DNA from 2 places in the Pseudomonas sp. HN2 genome. Region 2 is predicted to be linked to the other one. Evidence: predicted binding sites of a transcription regulator. Region 2 holds the regulator's gene; the other holds the start of a gene.
The links. Region 2 encodes FliA, which starts transcription of late flagellar genes. Its sites were predicted from a motif close to CTAAAGTTTNNNNNNNNNNNGCCGNTAA; they were not measured.

Region 1: the regulator FliA is predicted to act here: its motif matches at 2,470-2,497, upstream of LIS66_RS21235 (flagellar protein MotY).

Annotation. Positions count from the first base shown of each region.
Region 1 covers NZ_CP085885.1:4,800,101-4,807,813, reverse strand. The annotation lists gene LIS66_RS21250 (peroxiredoxin) at 6-608, shown strand; gene rnt (ribonuclease T) at 683-1,360, opposite strand; gene pyrC (dihydroorotase) at 1,357-2,403, opposite strand; gene LIS66_RS21235 (flagellar protein MotY) at 2,564-3,478, shown strand; gene LIS66_RS21230 (argininosuccinate synthase) at 3,608-4,825, shown strand; gene LIS66_RS21225 (hypothetical protein) at 4,948-5,661, opposite strand; gene LIS66_RS21220 (response regulator transcription factor) at 6,125-6,751, shown strand; gene LIS66_RS21215 (PA3496 family putative envelope integrity protein) at 6,840-7,016, opposite strand; gene nth (endonuclease III) at 7,124-7,713, opposite strand, start outside.
Region 2 covers NZ_CP085885.1:1,722,218-1,729,930, reverse strand. The annotation lists gene LIS66_RS07595 (chemotaxis protein CheA) at 1-1,555, opposite strand, end outside; gene LIS66_RS07590 (protein phosphatase CheZ) at 1,592-2,380, opposite strand; gene LIS66_RS07585 (chemotaxis response regulator CheY) at 2,399-2,770, opposite strand; gene fliA (RNA polymerase sigma factor FliA) at 2,938-3,678, opposite strand; gene fleN (flagellar synthesis regulator FleN) at 3,675-4,505, opposite strand; gene flhF (flagellar biosynthesis protein FlhF) at 4,622-5,962, opposite strand; gene flhA (flagellar biosynthesis protein FlhA) at 5,974-7,713, opposite strand, start outside.

The DNA.
Region 1 (7,713 bases), 3.0 Mb from region 2:
TATCAATGAGCGTACTCGTAGGCAAACAAGCCCCAGACTTCACCGTCCCGGCCGTACTCGGCAATGGCGAGATCGTTGACAGCTTCACCCTGTCCTCGGCCATCAAAGGCAAATACGGCCTGGTGTTCTTCTACCCACTGGACTTCACCTTCGTCTGCCCGTCCGAGCTGATCGCTCTGGACAACCGCATGGCTGACTTCAAGGCACGCAACGTGGAAGTGATCGCTGTGTCGATCGACTCGCACTTCACCCACAACGCCTGGCGCAACACTCCAGTGAACAATGGCGGCATCGGCCAGGTGAAATACACCATGGCTGCCGACATGAAGCACGACATCGCCAAGGCCTACGATGTTGAGTCCGAAGGCGGCGTGGCTTTCCGTGGCGCGTTCCTGATCGACGACAAAGGCATTGTCCGTTCGCAGATCATCAACGACCTGCCGCTGGGCCGTAACATGGAAGAGCTGATCCGTCTGGTCGACGCTCTGCAATTCCACGAAGAGCACGGCGAAGTCTGCCCGGCCAACTGGAAGAAAGGCGACAAAGGCATGAACGCTTCGCCAGAAGGCGTTGCGGCTTACCTGACCGAGAACGCTGCTGCCCTGTAAGGCGCAACGTCGAGGTACAAAAAAACCGGCCCAAGTGGCCGGTTTTTTCATGCGCGGGATTTGTTCGCCGAGGATCAGTCGTCGAAGTCTTCCCATCCGCCCATCTGCTTCCAGCGATTGACGATGCCGCAGAACAGCTCGGCGGTCTTTTCGGTGTCGTAGCGCGCCGAGTGCGCTTCACGACCGTCGAAATCGATGCCAGCCGCCTGACAGGCTTTCGCCAGCACGGTTTGACCGTATGCCAGACCCGCCAGGGTCGCGGTGTCGAAGCTGGAGAACGGGTGGAACGGGTTGCGCTTCATGTCCAGCCGCGCGACTGCCGCGTTGAGAAAGCCCAGATCGAAGCTGCTGTTGTGCCCGACCAGAATCGCCCGTTTGCAGCCGTTGGCTTTCAGCGCCTTGCGGATGCCACGGAAGATGTCGGTCAGCGCGGTTTCCTCGCTGACGGCCATGCGCAGCGGGTGATCAAGCTTGATTCCGGTGAACTCCAGCGCTGCCGCTTCAACGTTCGCACCTTCGAATGGCTCGACGCGGAAGAAGTAGGTGTGATCCGGGTACACGAAACCCTTTTCATCCATGGCGATGGTGGTCGCGGCAATCTCCAGCAGGGCGTCGGTGGCTGCGTTGAAGCCACCGGTTTCTACGTCGACGACAACCGGCAGGTAGCCGCGAAAACGTGCTGCCATCGGGTGACGGGAACCGCCGCCGCCACCTTGACCGTCCAGCTCATCGTCAAAATTGTCTTCACTCACGCGTGTTCCTCCAGCAGGCGCCAGCGCAGTTTTTCACCGGCGCGCAGCGGGATAACGGTCAGCTCGCCAAATGGCAGGCTGGTCGGGGCGGTCCATTCTTCGCGGACCAGGGTGATGCGATCGGTATTCGCCGGCAGGCCGTAGAAGCGCGGGCCGTTGAGGCTGGCGAAGGCTTCGAGCTTGTCCAGCGCGTTACGTTGTTCGAACGCTTCGGCGTACATCTCGATGGCGGCGTAGGCGGTGTAGCAACCGGCGCAGCCGCAAGCGGCTTCCTTGGCGTGCTGGGCGTGGGGCGCCGAGTCGGTGCCGAGGAAGAACTTGGCGCTGCCGCTGGTGGCGGCGTCGAGCAAGGCTTCCTGATGGGTGTTGCGCTTGAGGATCGGCAGGCAGTAGAAGTGCGGCCGAATCCCGCCTACCAGCATGTGGTTGCGGTTGTACAGCAGGTGATGCGCGGTGATGGTCGCGCCAACATTGGCCGAGGCCTCGTTGACGAACTGCACGGCGTCGCCGGTGGTGATGTGTTCGAACACCACTTTCAGCGTCGGGAAGCGCTCGACCACGCGGCGCATGTGCTCATCGATGAAGATCTTTTCGCGATCGAACACATCGACATCGCCACGGGTGACTTCACCGTGGATCAACAGCGGCATGCCGACTTCGGCCATGGCTTCCAGCGCCGGGAAGATCTTGTCGATACTGGTTACGCCGGAATCGGAGTTGGTGGTGGCGCCGGCCGGGTAAAGCTTGGCGGCGTACACGAAACCGCTGGCCTTGGCCTGATGAATTTCTTCCGGTTGGGTGCGGTCGGTGAGGTACAGCACCATCAACGGTTCGAACTGACTGCCGGCCGGGCGGGCAGCGAGAATGCGCTGACGATAGCCGTCGGCTTCGGCGGCGTTGCGCACCGGCGGTACCAGGTTCGGCATGATGATCGCGCGCCCGAAGGTGCGGGCCACATCGGCAACGGTATTGGTCAACACGGCACCATCGCGAAGATGGATGTGCCAGTCGTCGGGACGCAGCAGGGTCAGGCGGTCGGACATGAGGGGATTCCAGGCGGGTCAAACTGAGGCGAATGCTACCGGAAAAGACTCTTGCAGGCACCCGCTATCAAGTTTTGCCACGAGCGTCCGATATCCCGAAGGTATGCCGTAAACATTGTGTGAATCGGTGTTTGTGTTTCACAAGCCAATGGAGCCTCCCGTGCGCCAGCGTTATTTAGCCCTGCTCAGTGTGTTTGCCAGCCTCCCCGCGATGGCGCTGACCTACCAGACCCGTCTGGAGAACATTGAGTGGACGGTCGCCGGCGACCAGTTCGAATGCCGCCTGACCCAGCCGATCACCGATTTCGGCTCGGGCGAGTTCGTGCGCAAGGCCGGTGAGCAGGCGATCTTTCGTCTGAACGCCTACAACGCCATGCTTGGCGGCGGTTCGGCAACCTTGCTCGCGGCGGCTGCACCGTGGCAGCCGGGGCGTGGCGACATCAACCTGGGCTCTGTGCGCCTGGGCAGTGGCAACGTGTTGTTCAACAGCTCGCAATCGCAGGCCGGTGGATTGATCAGCGGCCTGCTGGACGGCCGCAGCCCGGTGGTACGCCGTGCTTCTGGCGATGGCCGCGTCTCCGAAGTGCGTCTGTTGCCGGTGAAATTCAGCAAGGCGTTCAACGATTACCAGACCTGTGTAGCGAAGCTGCTGCCGCAGAATTTCGACCAGATCAAACAGTCGCAGATCGGCTTCCCCGGCGAAGGCGTTGATCTGGACCCGGCTGCCAAGGCCAAACTGCAGGTGATGCTCGATTACATGAAGGCCGATCCGACGGTGAACCACATCGAACTCGATGGCCATTCCGACAACAGCGGCAATCGCCTGACCAACCGCGAACTGTCGCGCCGCCGGGCGCTGGCGGTGGTTGATTTCTTCAAGGCCAACGGCATCCAGGAATCGCAGATCACCGTGCGTTTCCACGGCGAGCAGTATCCGATCGTGCCGAACACCAGTAAGGCCAATCGTGCGAAGAATCGTCGGGTCAACGTGAAATTGTCGCGTGTGGCACCGACCACAGCCCCTGCGCCAGCACCGCAAGCGAGTACGCCAGCCACCGCCGCAACGACTTCCTGACTCGCCGGTCATCGTCGCGCTCTCGACAGATTCTGTCGCTTTGTCGTCTTAAGCTGTCGCGCCTCTGTAAATTATCGCGTTTGAGCGGTAGACTCCCCGGCTTTCCGTAGAACCCCGTGGAGTGATGGCATGGCGGACGTAAACAAGGTCGTTCTGGCGTATTCCGGCGGCCTGGACACTTCGGTGATCCTCAAGTGGCTGCAGGATACTTATAACTGTGAAGTGGTGACATTCACCGCCGATCTCGGTCAAGGCGAAGAGGTCGAGCCGGCCCGCGCCAAGGCTCAGGCCATGGGCGTCAAAGAAATCTACATCGACGACCTGCGCGAAGAATTCGTGCGTGATTTCGTGTTCCCGATGTTCCGCGCCAACACCGTTTACGAAGGCGAGTACCTGCTGGGCACATCCATCGCCCGTCCGCTGATCGCCAAGCGTCTGATCGAAATCGCCAACGAAACCGGCGCCGACGCCATTTCCCACGGCGCCACCGGCAAGGGCAACGACCAGGTGCGTTTCGAACTGGGCGCCTACGCGCTCAAGCCAGGCGTTAAAGTGATTGCGCCATGGCGCGAGTGGGACCTGTTGTCCCGCGAGAAGCTGATGGACTACGCCGAGAAGCACGCGATCCCGATCGAACGCCACGGCAAGAAAAAATCCCCGTACTCGATGGACGCCAACCTGCTGCACATTTCTTACGAAGGCGGCGTACTGGAAGATACCTGGACCGAGCACGAAGAAGACATGTGGCGCTGGACAGTCTCCCCGGAGAAGGCTCCCGACACCCCGCAATATCTGGAACTGACCTACCGCAACGGCGATATCGTCGCGCTGGACGGCGTCGAAATGACCCCGGCCACCGTACTGGCGACGCTGAACAGGATCGGCGGCGAACACGGCATCGGTCGTCTGGACATCGTCGAAAACCGTTACGTGGGCATGAAGTCCCGTGGCTGCTACGAGACCCCGGGCGGCACCATCATGCTGCGTGCTCACCGCGCCATCGAATCGATCACTCTGGACCGCGAAGTCGCTCACCTCAAAGACGAGTTGATGCCGAAGTACGCCAGCCTGATCTACACCGGCTACTGGTGGAGCCCTGAGCGTCTGATGCTGCAGCAGATGATCGACGCTTCGCAGGTCAACGTGAACGGTGTGGTGCGCCTCAAACTGTATAAAGGCAACGTGATCGTCACCGGGCGCAAGTCCGACGATTCGCTGTTCGACGCCAATATCGCGACCTTCGAAGAAGACGGCGGCGCCTACAACCAGGCGGACGCGGCGGGCTTCATCAAGCTCAACGCCTTGCGCATGCGCATTGCTGCCAACAAGGGCCGCAAGTTGTTCTGATTGATTCAGAACGACGCGCAATAAAAAAGGCGGCCTGTTCGGGGCCGCCTTTTTTTTGGAATTTTTGTCTGATTCATCAGGCTGGTCTCTCGTCTGTGCGCGTGCGGCGCATGACTCATCTGTCAGCTTGTTCTTCCCAACAACGTGACTGTCTGTGAGCACAGGTTGTAAACGATACACAGCGTCGCACCTGAGCCTTTCTTCGCTTGCCGGATCTGCTGCAATGCGGTGTGAGCCAGCGAGTCCGACACATGGTTGGACAAAAACACCAGCACTCGCGGGTTTTTTTTATCGGTTCTGCGCAAAGTCTCGAGAATCGCATCGAATTCCCTCGATGCATCAATATCCCTCGTGTCGATGATGTTCAGTTCGCTGATCAAGGGCGACAACTTGATGGTCTGTACAACCGGACTGGGTGGGTCGCCCATATCGGCTGGCGGATCTGGTGAATTGTGAATTCGGCATGGCCGTTGAAATCTGCCATCAGCCGTTTTACCCGACACGATGCTGCTGGTTATTTCGAAAGCGCACGGTGCGCCTGTCTCGTGCGGCGGTCCGTTTCGTTTGTTGACGCGCTCATGCTGCTCTGTTGCCCTTAAAAAGCTTTTGTCTTTGCCAAAATCCGAGGGTGAGTAGAGCGAGCGGTGGTTGAAGTTGAGGGTAATAAAAAAAAGAAACAACAAGTAGAAGGGAAAACTGATCAGAAACCAGACGTAGATTTCCCGATCCTTATTGTCAAGGAATGGCAGTGAGACGGCAGCCGATGTTTCCGAAATAATCGCAAATATTGCGATGACCGTCATTGGGTTGGTTATCTTTTTTTTTATCTTGAGCATTGTCTTGAGTTCGATAGGGTTGTTTGGCAGGTTGTATTTCTATTTATAGCAAAAGCAAGAATTTAAGTATGCGGCTGTTGTTTCAAGTTTTAAATTCCCGCTCAAGCACAGGGTGCTCTAAAGGATTCAGGCGCTACTGCGTAATGTTTCCATGATGAATGCCGCATTAGTACCGCCAGAGTTCCAGTGCTCCATGCCTCCCCGCTACTGAGGGCGGGCGTCGACAAGTCCGTTAACGGTTGGCGTAGGGCGCTGTCGCCGTGGAATTGAAAATCCTCACACCGGGGTGAAGGAATTAGCCGAATAAACAGCGCATCGAGGCTCGATTTGTGGGAATTATCCTCAATGCCTGTAGGGAATGTCTCTCGATGCAAGTGCGTGTAAAAGTTGTTATGCGATCGAGCAAGTGACTGGGATATCGTGCGTGTTCTAAAAATTCGAACAGCGAAAACTGGACTTGCCCATGAATAAAGTGCTGATCGTGGATGACCACCCCGTCATTCGACTTGCGGTACGTATGCTGATGGAACGGCATGGCTACGAAGTCATTGCAGAAACGGATAATGGCGTTGATGCACTACAAATTGCTCGCGAACAAATGCCGGATCTTGTCATTCTGGATATCGGAATACCCAAACTCGACGGGCTGGAAGTTATTGCACGCCTGACGTCCACCGTGATGCCGCTGAAAGTTCTGGTGCTGACTTCCCAGGCGCCCGGACATTTTTCAATGCGTTGCATGCAATCGGGTGCAGCAGGTTATGTGTGCAAGCAACAGGATCTGACCGAATTGCTGAGTGCAATCAAAGCAGTGCTCTCGGGATACAGTTACTTTCCCAACCAGGCCCTGCACACCGTGCGAACCAGTCTGGGCAATGCGAGTGAAGCGGACATGGTCGATCGCCTGTCCGGTCGGGAAATGATGGTGTTGCAACAGTTGGCGCGCGGCAAGACCAACAAGGAAATCGCCGATGGCATGTTTCTGAGCAACAAGACAGTGAGCACTTACAAGACTCGCCTGTTACTGAAACTCAATGCCCGCTCTCTGGTTGATCTGATCGAGCTGGCGCAGCGCAATGGCCTGGTCTGAACGATTCGACAGCTGAGACCGTCATGGGCCGATCAAGCTCAGTTGCCGCATAAAATGAAAAGCCTCCGTCAAGGGAGGCCTTCAGATATCAGAAATCAAAATCGTAGTCGGCCAATTGCCTTTGCAGTCGGCGCTCCTCAAGCAGGTTGTCGATTGTGCGACGCTTGCTGAGGTTGGTCTTGGCCACTTCAACCACCGGTTCGACCTCATCGGTATCGGTGGAAATAAGCTCTTCTACATCCAGTTGCTCTGTGTCGGTACTCATGAAGTCAACTCCCGGCTAAGACTGCCTTTGGCGCTCCTTATATCGACATTACTGCGGCGGGTAAAAAAGATTTTTTCAATCGATGGATGCAAAAAACTGATGGCGGATCAATCGTCGGAAGTTTTGTGTTTGTATTCGCACAGATCTTCGATGCGGCAGCTGCCGCAGCGCGGTTTGCGAGCCAGGCACACATAACGGCCGTGCAGAATCAGCCAATGGTGCGAGTCGAGCAGGAATTCTTTCGGTACAAACTTCATCAACTTCATTTCAACTTCCACAACGTTTTTCCCCGGCGCGATGCCGGTGCGGTTGCTGACCCGGAAAATGTGCGTGTCGACCGCCATGGTCAGTTGACGAAACGCCGTGTTGAGTACCACGTTGGCAGTCTTGCGTCCGACGCCCGGCAAGGCTTCCAGTTCCTCACGGGTCTGCGGGACCTCGCCGCCATGGCGTTCTACCAGCAGGCGACAGGTTTCGATGACGTTTTTCGCCTTGCTGTTGTAGAGGCCGATCGTCTTGATGTATTCCGACAGCCCCTCGACGCCCAGTGCGTGAATCGCGGCGGGTGTGTTGGCGACGGGGAAGAGTTTGGCAGTGGCCTTGTTGACCCCCACATCGGTGGACTGCGCCGAAAGAATTACCGCAATCAGCAACTCGAAGGGCGAAGAATAGGCCAGTTCGGTTTTCGGCTCGGGAT
Region 2 (7,713 bases):
GGTCGCCTTCCTGCTCGGCCGCCAGCACCACGCGACCGCCACGGGCCTTGCCCGACGCTTCACGTTCTTCCGGCGACTCGATGCCGTGGTCGACAGCGTTGCGCACCAAGTGGACCAGCGGGTCGGCCAGAGCCTCGACAAGGTTTTTGTCGAGGTCGGTTTCTTCACCCACCAGTTCCAGGTTGATCTCTTTCTTCAGTTGCCGCGCGAGGTCGCGAACCAGACGCGGGAAGCGCCCGAAGACCTTCTTGATCGGCTGCATCCGCGTCTTCATCACGGCGGTCTGCAGGTCAGCGGTGACCACGTCGAGGTTCGACACGGCCTTGGACATGGCTTCGTCGCCGCTGTTGAGGCCCAGGCGCACCAGACGGTTACGCACCAGCACCAGCTCGCCGACCATGTTCATGATCTCGTCGAGCCGCGCGGTGTCGACGCGCACGGTAGTTTCTGCTTCGCTGGCCGGTTTTTCTGCCGGTGCAGCGGCTGGCGCGCGGGCCGGAGCCGGAGCAGCAGCGGCGGCCGGTTTCGGCGCCTCGGCTTTCGGTTCAGGCTTGGCCGCAGGTTTCGGCGCAGCAGCGGCGGCCGGAGCTTTCGCGGCTGGCGTGGCGACGCTTGATGCGGAGCCGGCAGTCGCCGCAGCGGCGTCAAACTTGCCTTTGCCGTGCAATTCGTCGAGCAGCGATTCGAATTCGTGATCGCTGATCAGGTCGCTACCGGCCGCAGCGGCGGCCGGTGCAGCAGGGGCTGCCGGCGCCGAAGCGATCGCCGATTCCAGCGCGTCTACGGCGAAGTTGCCCTTGCCGTGCAACTGATCGAGCAGCGCTTCGAATTCGTCGTCGGTGATGTCCGAGCTGTCGCCCGCAGCAGGCGCGGCCGGAGCCGCTGCTGCTGGCGCCGGAGCGACTGCATCGACAGCGAACTGGCCTTTGCCGTGCAGTTGATCGAGCAGCGATTCAAATTCGGCGTCGGTGATTTCATCGCTGGCCGCCGTGTCGGCAACCGGCGCGGATGCCACAGGAGCGGCCGGGGCCTCGGCTTGCGCCTTGACGGCATTCAGCGAGTCCAGCAGTTGTTCGAATTCGTTGTCGGTGATGTCTTCCGATGCGCTTTCGGCGACCGGTTCTTCGACCACTTCCACCGGTGCGGCCACGGCTTCATCCGCCGATTGCGGCTCGGCCAGACGCGCCAGCGCGGCCAGCAGTTCCGGCGTGGCGGCGGTGATCGGTGCGCGCTCACGGACTTCGCTGAACATGCTGTTCACCGCGTCCAGTGCTTCGAGCACAACGTCCATCAGTTCTGCATCAACGCGACGCTCACCCTTACGGAGGATGTCGAACACGTTTTCGGCGATGTGACAGCACTCCACCAGCTCATTGAGCTGAAGGAAGCCGGCGCCCCCTTTTACAGTGTGGAAACCGCGAAAAATTGCATTGAGCAGATCTGCATCATCCGGGCGGCTTTCCAGCTCGACCAGTTGTTCGGACAGTTGCTCAAGAATCTCGCCGGCCTCAACCAGGAAATCCTGAAGGATCTCTTCATCGGCGCCGAAGCTCATTAATGGGGTGCTCCTAACAGGTCTAAAAACCTAACTTCAAAATCCAAGGCTGGATAGCAAATCGTCCACATCGTCCTGACCGGACACAACGTCTTCTCGTTTATCGGCATGAATCTGCGGACCTTCACCCTGCGAGAGATGTTTTTGTGGATCTTTTTCGGCGAGCATTGCGGCGCGGTCATGTTCGATGCCCGCGAAGCGGTCGACCTGACTGGCCATGAGCACGAGTTTGAGCAGATTGCTTTCGACTTCGGTGACCAGTTGGGTCACGCGCTTGATCACCTGACCGGTGAGGTCCTGGTAATCCTGAGCCAGCAGGATGTCGTTGAGATTGCTCGACACCGCACGGTTGTCCGTGCTGCTGCGTGACAGAAAACCGTCGACCCGGCGCGCCAGTTCGCGGAACTCTTCAGCCCCGACCTCGCGACGCATGAAGCGACCCCAATCGGCACTCAACGTCTGCGCTTCATCAGCCAGACTGTTGACCACCGGCGTGGCGCTTTCCACCAGATCCATGGTGCGGTTGGCCGCGGCTTCCGTCAGCTTGACCACGTAGCCCAGGCGTTCGGTCGCGTCGGTGATTTGCGACACTTCCTCGGCCTGCGGCATGTGCGGATCGATCTGGAAATTGACGATCGCACTGTGCAGTTCACGTGTGAGCTTGCCCACTTCCTGATACAGGCCGCGGTCACGGGTCTGATTGAGCTCATGGATCAGTTGCACCGCGTCGCCGAACCTGCCTTTTTCAAGGCTTTCGACCAGTTCGACCGCGTGTTTTTTCAGGGTCGATTCAAAATCGCCCTGTGAAGATTCGTTATGCTCCATAGCTCCCCCGCGCATTCATCAGCCGATGCGTTCGAAAATCTTCTCGATTTTGTCTTTCAACGCTTGAGCCGTGAAAGGTTTGACCACGTAACCGTTCACACCGGCCTGTGCGGCCTCGATGATCTGCTCGCGCTTGGCTTCGGCAGTCACCATCAACACCGGGAGGTGCTTGAGTTTTTCATCGGCACGCACGTGACGCAGCAGGTCGATACCGGTCATGCCCGGCATGTTCCAGTCCGTTACCAGAAAGTCGATGCTGCCGCTGTTGAGCACCGGAATGGCAGTGGTGCCATCGTCGGCCTCGACGGTGTTGGTGAACCCAAGATCGCGCAGCAGGTTCTTGATGATCCGCCGCATCGTTGAGAAGTCATCAACGATGAGGATTTTCATGTCTTTGTTCAATTCGACCTCCAAGCAGTCTTAAACGCGCCCAGCACCTGGACGCGCCACTTCAATCAATCGGCGCAGCACTTAAAGTTTGTCTGGAGCACAACGGATCGAGACCGGCGCCGCTCATCACCGCACCAGCCTCGTTTCGCAGTGTCCCCACACTGCCTTCAGCGCGCTCGCCACTCCCCCAAACGCCCCCGCAAGCGGGCCGCGCACTGGCTGTGTAACTGGCTGACCCGCGATTCACTGACGCCAAGGACCTCACCGATTTCCTTGAGGTTCAGCTCTTCGTCGTAGTACAGCGCCAACACCAGTCGCTCACGCTCCGGCAAATTGGCAATCGCGTCCGCCAGCGCCGCCTGGAAGCGTTCATCTTCCAGATCGCGTGACGGCTCCATATGCGCACTGGCGCCATCCTCGTGCAGCCCTTCGTGTTCGCCGTCCTGCAACAGGTCGTCGAAACTGAACAGGCGACTGCCCAAGGTGTCATTCAGAATCCCGTAGTAATCGTCGAGACTCAATTGGAGTTCGGCCGCAACCTCGTGATCTTTAGCGTCACGGCCGGTTTTAGCTTCAATCGAGCGAATTGCGTCGCTGACCATCCGGGTATTGCGGTGAACCGAGCGTGGCGCCCAGTCCCCTTTGCGCACTTCGTCGAGCATCGCGCCGCGGATTCGAATGCCCGCGTACGTTTCGAAACTGGCGCCTTTGCTGGCGTCGTATTTGGTCGACACTTCGAGCAAACCGATCATCCCGGCCTGGATCAGGTCTTCGACCTGCACGCTGGCCGGCAGGCGTGCCAGCAAGTGATAGGCAATGCGCTTGACCAGTGGCGCGTAGCGCTCGATCAATTCGTATTGCGCGTCACGCGCCGACTTTTTGTAAAGATTCATGCCACTGGCGGTCATATCACAGGCCCTGCGGTTTGCTGCACGAGACGCTCGACGAAAAATTCCAGATGACCGCGCGGGTTGGCGGGCAGCGGCCAGGTGTCGACCTTCTGGGCGATGGCCTTGAAGGCCAGCGCGCACTTGGAACGGGGAAAGGCTTCGTAGACGGCGCGCTGCTTCTGCACCGCCTTGCGCACGCTTTCGTCGTACGGCACGGCGCCGACGTATTGTAGGGCGACGTCGAGGAAGCGATCCGTGACCTTGGTCAACTTGGCGAACAGGTTGCGCCCTTCCTGCGGGCTCTGCGCCATGTTGGCCAGCACGCGGAAGCGGTTCATGCCGTAGTCGCGATTGAGCAACTTGATCAGCGCGTAAGCGTCGGTGATCGAAGTCGGCTCGTCGCAGACCACCAGCAACACCTCTTGCGCGGCGCGAACGAAACTGACTACCGAGTCACCAATACCCGCAGCGGTGTCGATCACCAGCACGTCGAGATTGTCGCCGATGTCGCTGAACGCCTGGATCAGGCCGGCGTGTTGCGCCGGGCTCAGGTGCACCATGCTCTGCGTGCCGGAGGCCGCCGGCACGATGCGAATCCCGCCCGGGCCCTGCAACAGCACGTCGCGCAATTCGCAACGGCCTTCGATCACGTCAGCCAGTGTGCGCTTGGGCGTCAGCCCCAGCAGAACGTCGACGTTGGCCAGGCCCAGGTCGGCGTCCAGCAGCATGACCCGACGGCCAAGCTCTGCCAGCGCCAGCGACAAGTTCACTGACACGTTAGTCTTGCCGACGCCACCTTTGCCGCCGGTCACCGCGATCACCTGTACGGGATGCATGCTGCCCATGTTATTTCTTTACCTTGTCTTGCATAGACGGAGGCCACATTACTGGCTGCGCGTTCCCGATCGGAACAATGCGTGGCAGACCATCGATGTAGGTACAAAAACTGTTCATGATTACCTCAGCCAACCTGCTTGGTCGGGCTGTGATAGATATCAGCGAACATGTCAGCCATGGCTTCTTCGCTGGGTTCTTCCTGCATTTGCACGCTGACGGCGCGGCTGACCAGTTGATGACGGCGCGGCAGATGCAGATCATCCGGAATCCGTGGGCCATCGGTCAGGTACGCGACCGGCAATTCATGACTGATCGCCAGGCTCAACACTTCGCCGAGACTGGCCGTTTCATCCAGTTTAGTCAGGATGCAACCGGCCAGCCCGCAACGCTTGTAACTGTGATAAGCGGCGGTTAGAACCTGTTTCTGGCTGGTGGTTGCCAGTACCAGATAATTTTTCGAGCGAATGCCACGCCCGGCCAGACTCTCAAGCTGCATGCGCAACGCCGGATCACTGGCTTGCAGCCCGGCAGTATCGATCAAAACCACGCGTTTGCGTAGCAGTGGATCCAATGCCTGAACCAGCGACTGGCCCGGATCGACGTGGGTCACCGGCACGTTGAGAATGCGCCCGAGGGTTTTCAGTTGTTCCTGCGCGCCGATGCGGAAGCTGTCCATGCTCACCAGCGCAACGTTCTGCGCGCCGTACTTGAGCACATAACGCGCGGCAAGCTTGGCCAGCGTGGTGGTCTTGCCCATGCCGGCCGGGCCGACCATGGCAATCACACCGCCCTCTTCCAGCGGCTCGACTTCCGGTACGGCAATCATCCGCGCCAGATGCGCGAGCAGCATGCGCCAGGCCTGACGCGGCTCTTCGATATCGGTGATCAGCGCCAACAGATCACGCGACAGCGGGCCCGACAGGCCGATGCGCTGCAAACGGCGATACAGATTGGCCTGAGCCGGACGGCTGCCTTGCAGCTGATTCCAGGCCAGGGTGCCGAGCTGCACTTCCATCAGCTCGCGCAGGCTATTCAATTCAAAACGCATCGAATCCAGCGCACGCGGATCGACACCCGCCGAGGCCTGCGCAGGCGCTGCGGCCGGACGCGCCGGGGCAGCGTAGGTCGGCTCGCTCAGCGGCTCGGCAGCGGTCAGCGGCAGGCCTGCGGTCAATGGCAGCCCGGCGAACAATTGCTGATTGGTGTTGCCGTCGGCTTCGCCACGCAGGCTCAGTTCGGCCTGGGCGGTGACGATGCGCGACTGGGTCTTGCGCAGTTCGTCTTCGAGCTCCATGTTCGGAACCCGCGGCGCCAGCGCCGACAACTTGTAATCCAGTGCCGCCGTCAACTCGACGCCGCCGGCGATGCGGCGGTTGCCGATGATGGCGGCATCAGCGCCCAGCTCATCGCGAACCAGCTTCATGGCCTGACGCATATCGGCGGCGAAAAAACGCTTAACTTGCATAAACCACTACCTCAGCCGTTGGGCCCTACTGTCGCAACGATGGTCACTTGCTTGTTGTCCGGTACTTCCTGGTAGGCCAGCACATGCAGCCCAGGGACTGCGAGGCGGCCGAAGCGCGAGAGCATCGCGCGAATCGGGCCTGCTACCAGCAGGATCACCGGTTGGCCTTGCATTTCCTGCCGCTGGGCCGCTTCGATCAACGAACGTTGCAGCTTCTCGGCCATGCTTGGCTCCAGCAGAACGCCCTCTTCCGAGCCTTGTCCTGCCTTCTGCAGACTATTGAGCAATATCTGTTCCAACCTTGGTTCCAATGTGATCACAGGCAGCTCGGACTCAGTGCCTACAATGCTTTGGACGATGGCGCGGGATACGCCGACCCGCACAGCGGCGACCAGAGCGGCGGTATCTTGACTCTTGGCGGCGTTGTTAGCGATCGCTTCGGCGATGCTGCGAATGTCGCGCACCGGCACGTGTTCGGAGAGCAGCGCTTGCAGGACCTTGAGCAACTGCGACAGCGAAACCACGCCCGGCACCAGCTCCTCAGCCAGTTTCGGCGAGCTCTTGGCCAGCAATTGCATGAGTTGCTGCACTTCTTCGTGGCCGATCAACTCGCTGGAGTGCTTGTACAGAATCTGGTTCAAGTGCGTGGCGACCACGGTGCTGGCGTCAACCACGGTGTAACCGAGCGATTGCGCCTGGGCGCGCTGGCTGATTTCGATCCACACCGCCTCAAGGCCGAAAGCCGGATCTTTGGCGTTGATACCGTTGAGCGAGCCGTAGACCTGGCCGGGGTTGATCGCCAGTTCGCGATCCGGGTAGATCTCGGCCTCGGCGAGAATCACTCCCATCAGGGTCAGGCGGTAAGCGCTCGGCGCCAGATCGAGGTTGTCGCGGATGTGCACGGTCGGCATCAGGAAGCCCAGGTCCTGCGAGAGCTTCTTGCGCACGCCCTTGATCCGCGCGAGCAATTGCCCACCCTGATTGCGGTCCACCAACGGGATCAGGCGATAGCCGACTTCCAGACCGATCATGTCGATCGGCGTGACGTCGTCCCAGCCCAGTTCTTTGGTTTCCATGGCGCGAGCCGGCGACGGCAGCAGCTCCTGCTGACGCTTGACCTCTTCCAGCGCCACGACCTTGGCGACGTTCTGCTTCTTCCAGAACAGGTACGCGCCGCCCGCGGCCAGCGCTGCCATGGTCAGGAAGGAGAAGTGCGGCATGCCCGGCACCAGGCCCATCACCGCCATCAAACCAGCGGCCACGGCCAGCGCTTTCGGCGAGGCGAACATCTGGCGGTTGATCTGCTTGCCCATGTCTTCCGAGCCGGAAGCACGGGTCACCATGATCGCCGCCGCTGTCGATAACAACAGTGATGGCAATTGCGCCACCAAACCGTCACCGATGGTCAACAACGCGTAAACCCGGCCGGCGTCGCCGAAGCTCATGCCGTGCTGGAAGATGCCAACGGCCATGCCGCCGATGAGGTTGATGAACAGAATCAGCAAACCGGCGATGGCGTCACCGCGGACGAACTTGCTGGCACCGTCCATCGAGCCATAGAACTCCGCCTCCTGGGCAACTTCCTGACGGCGCGCCTTGGCCTGGTTCTGGTCGATCAGGCCGGCGTTGAGGTCGGCGTCGATCGCCATTTGTTTGCCGGGCATCGCATCGAGGGTGAAACGCGCGCTCACCTCGGAAATCCGCCCGGCACCCTTGGTCACCACGACGAAGTTGATGATCATCAGGATCGC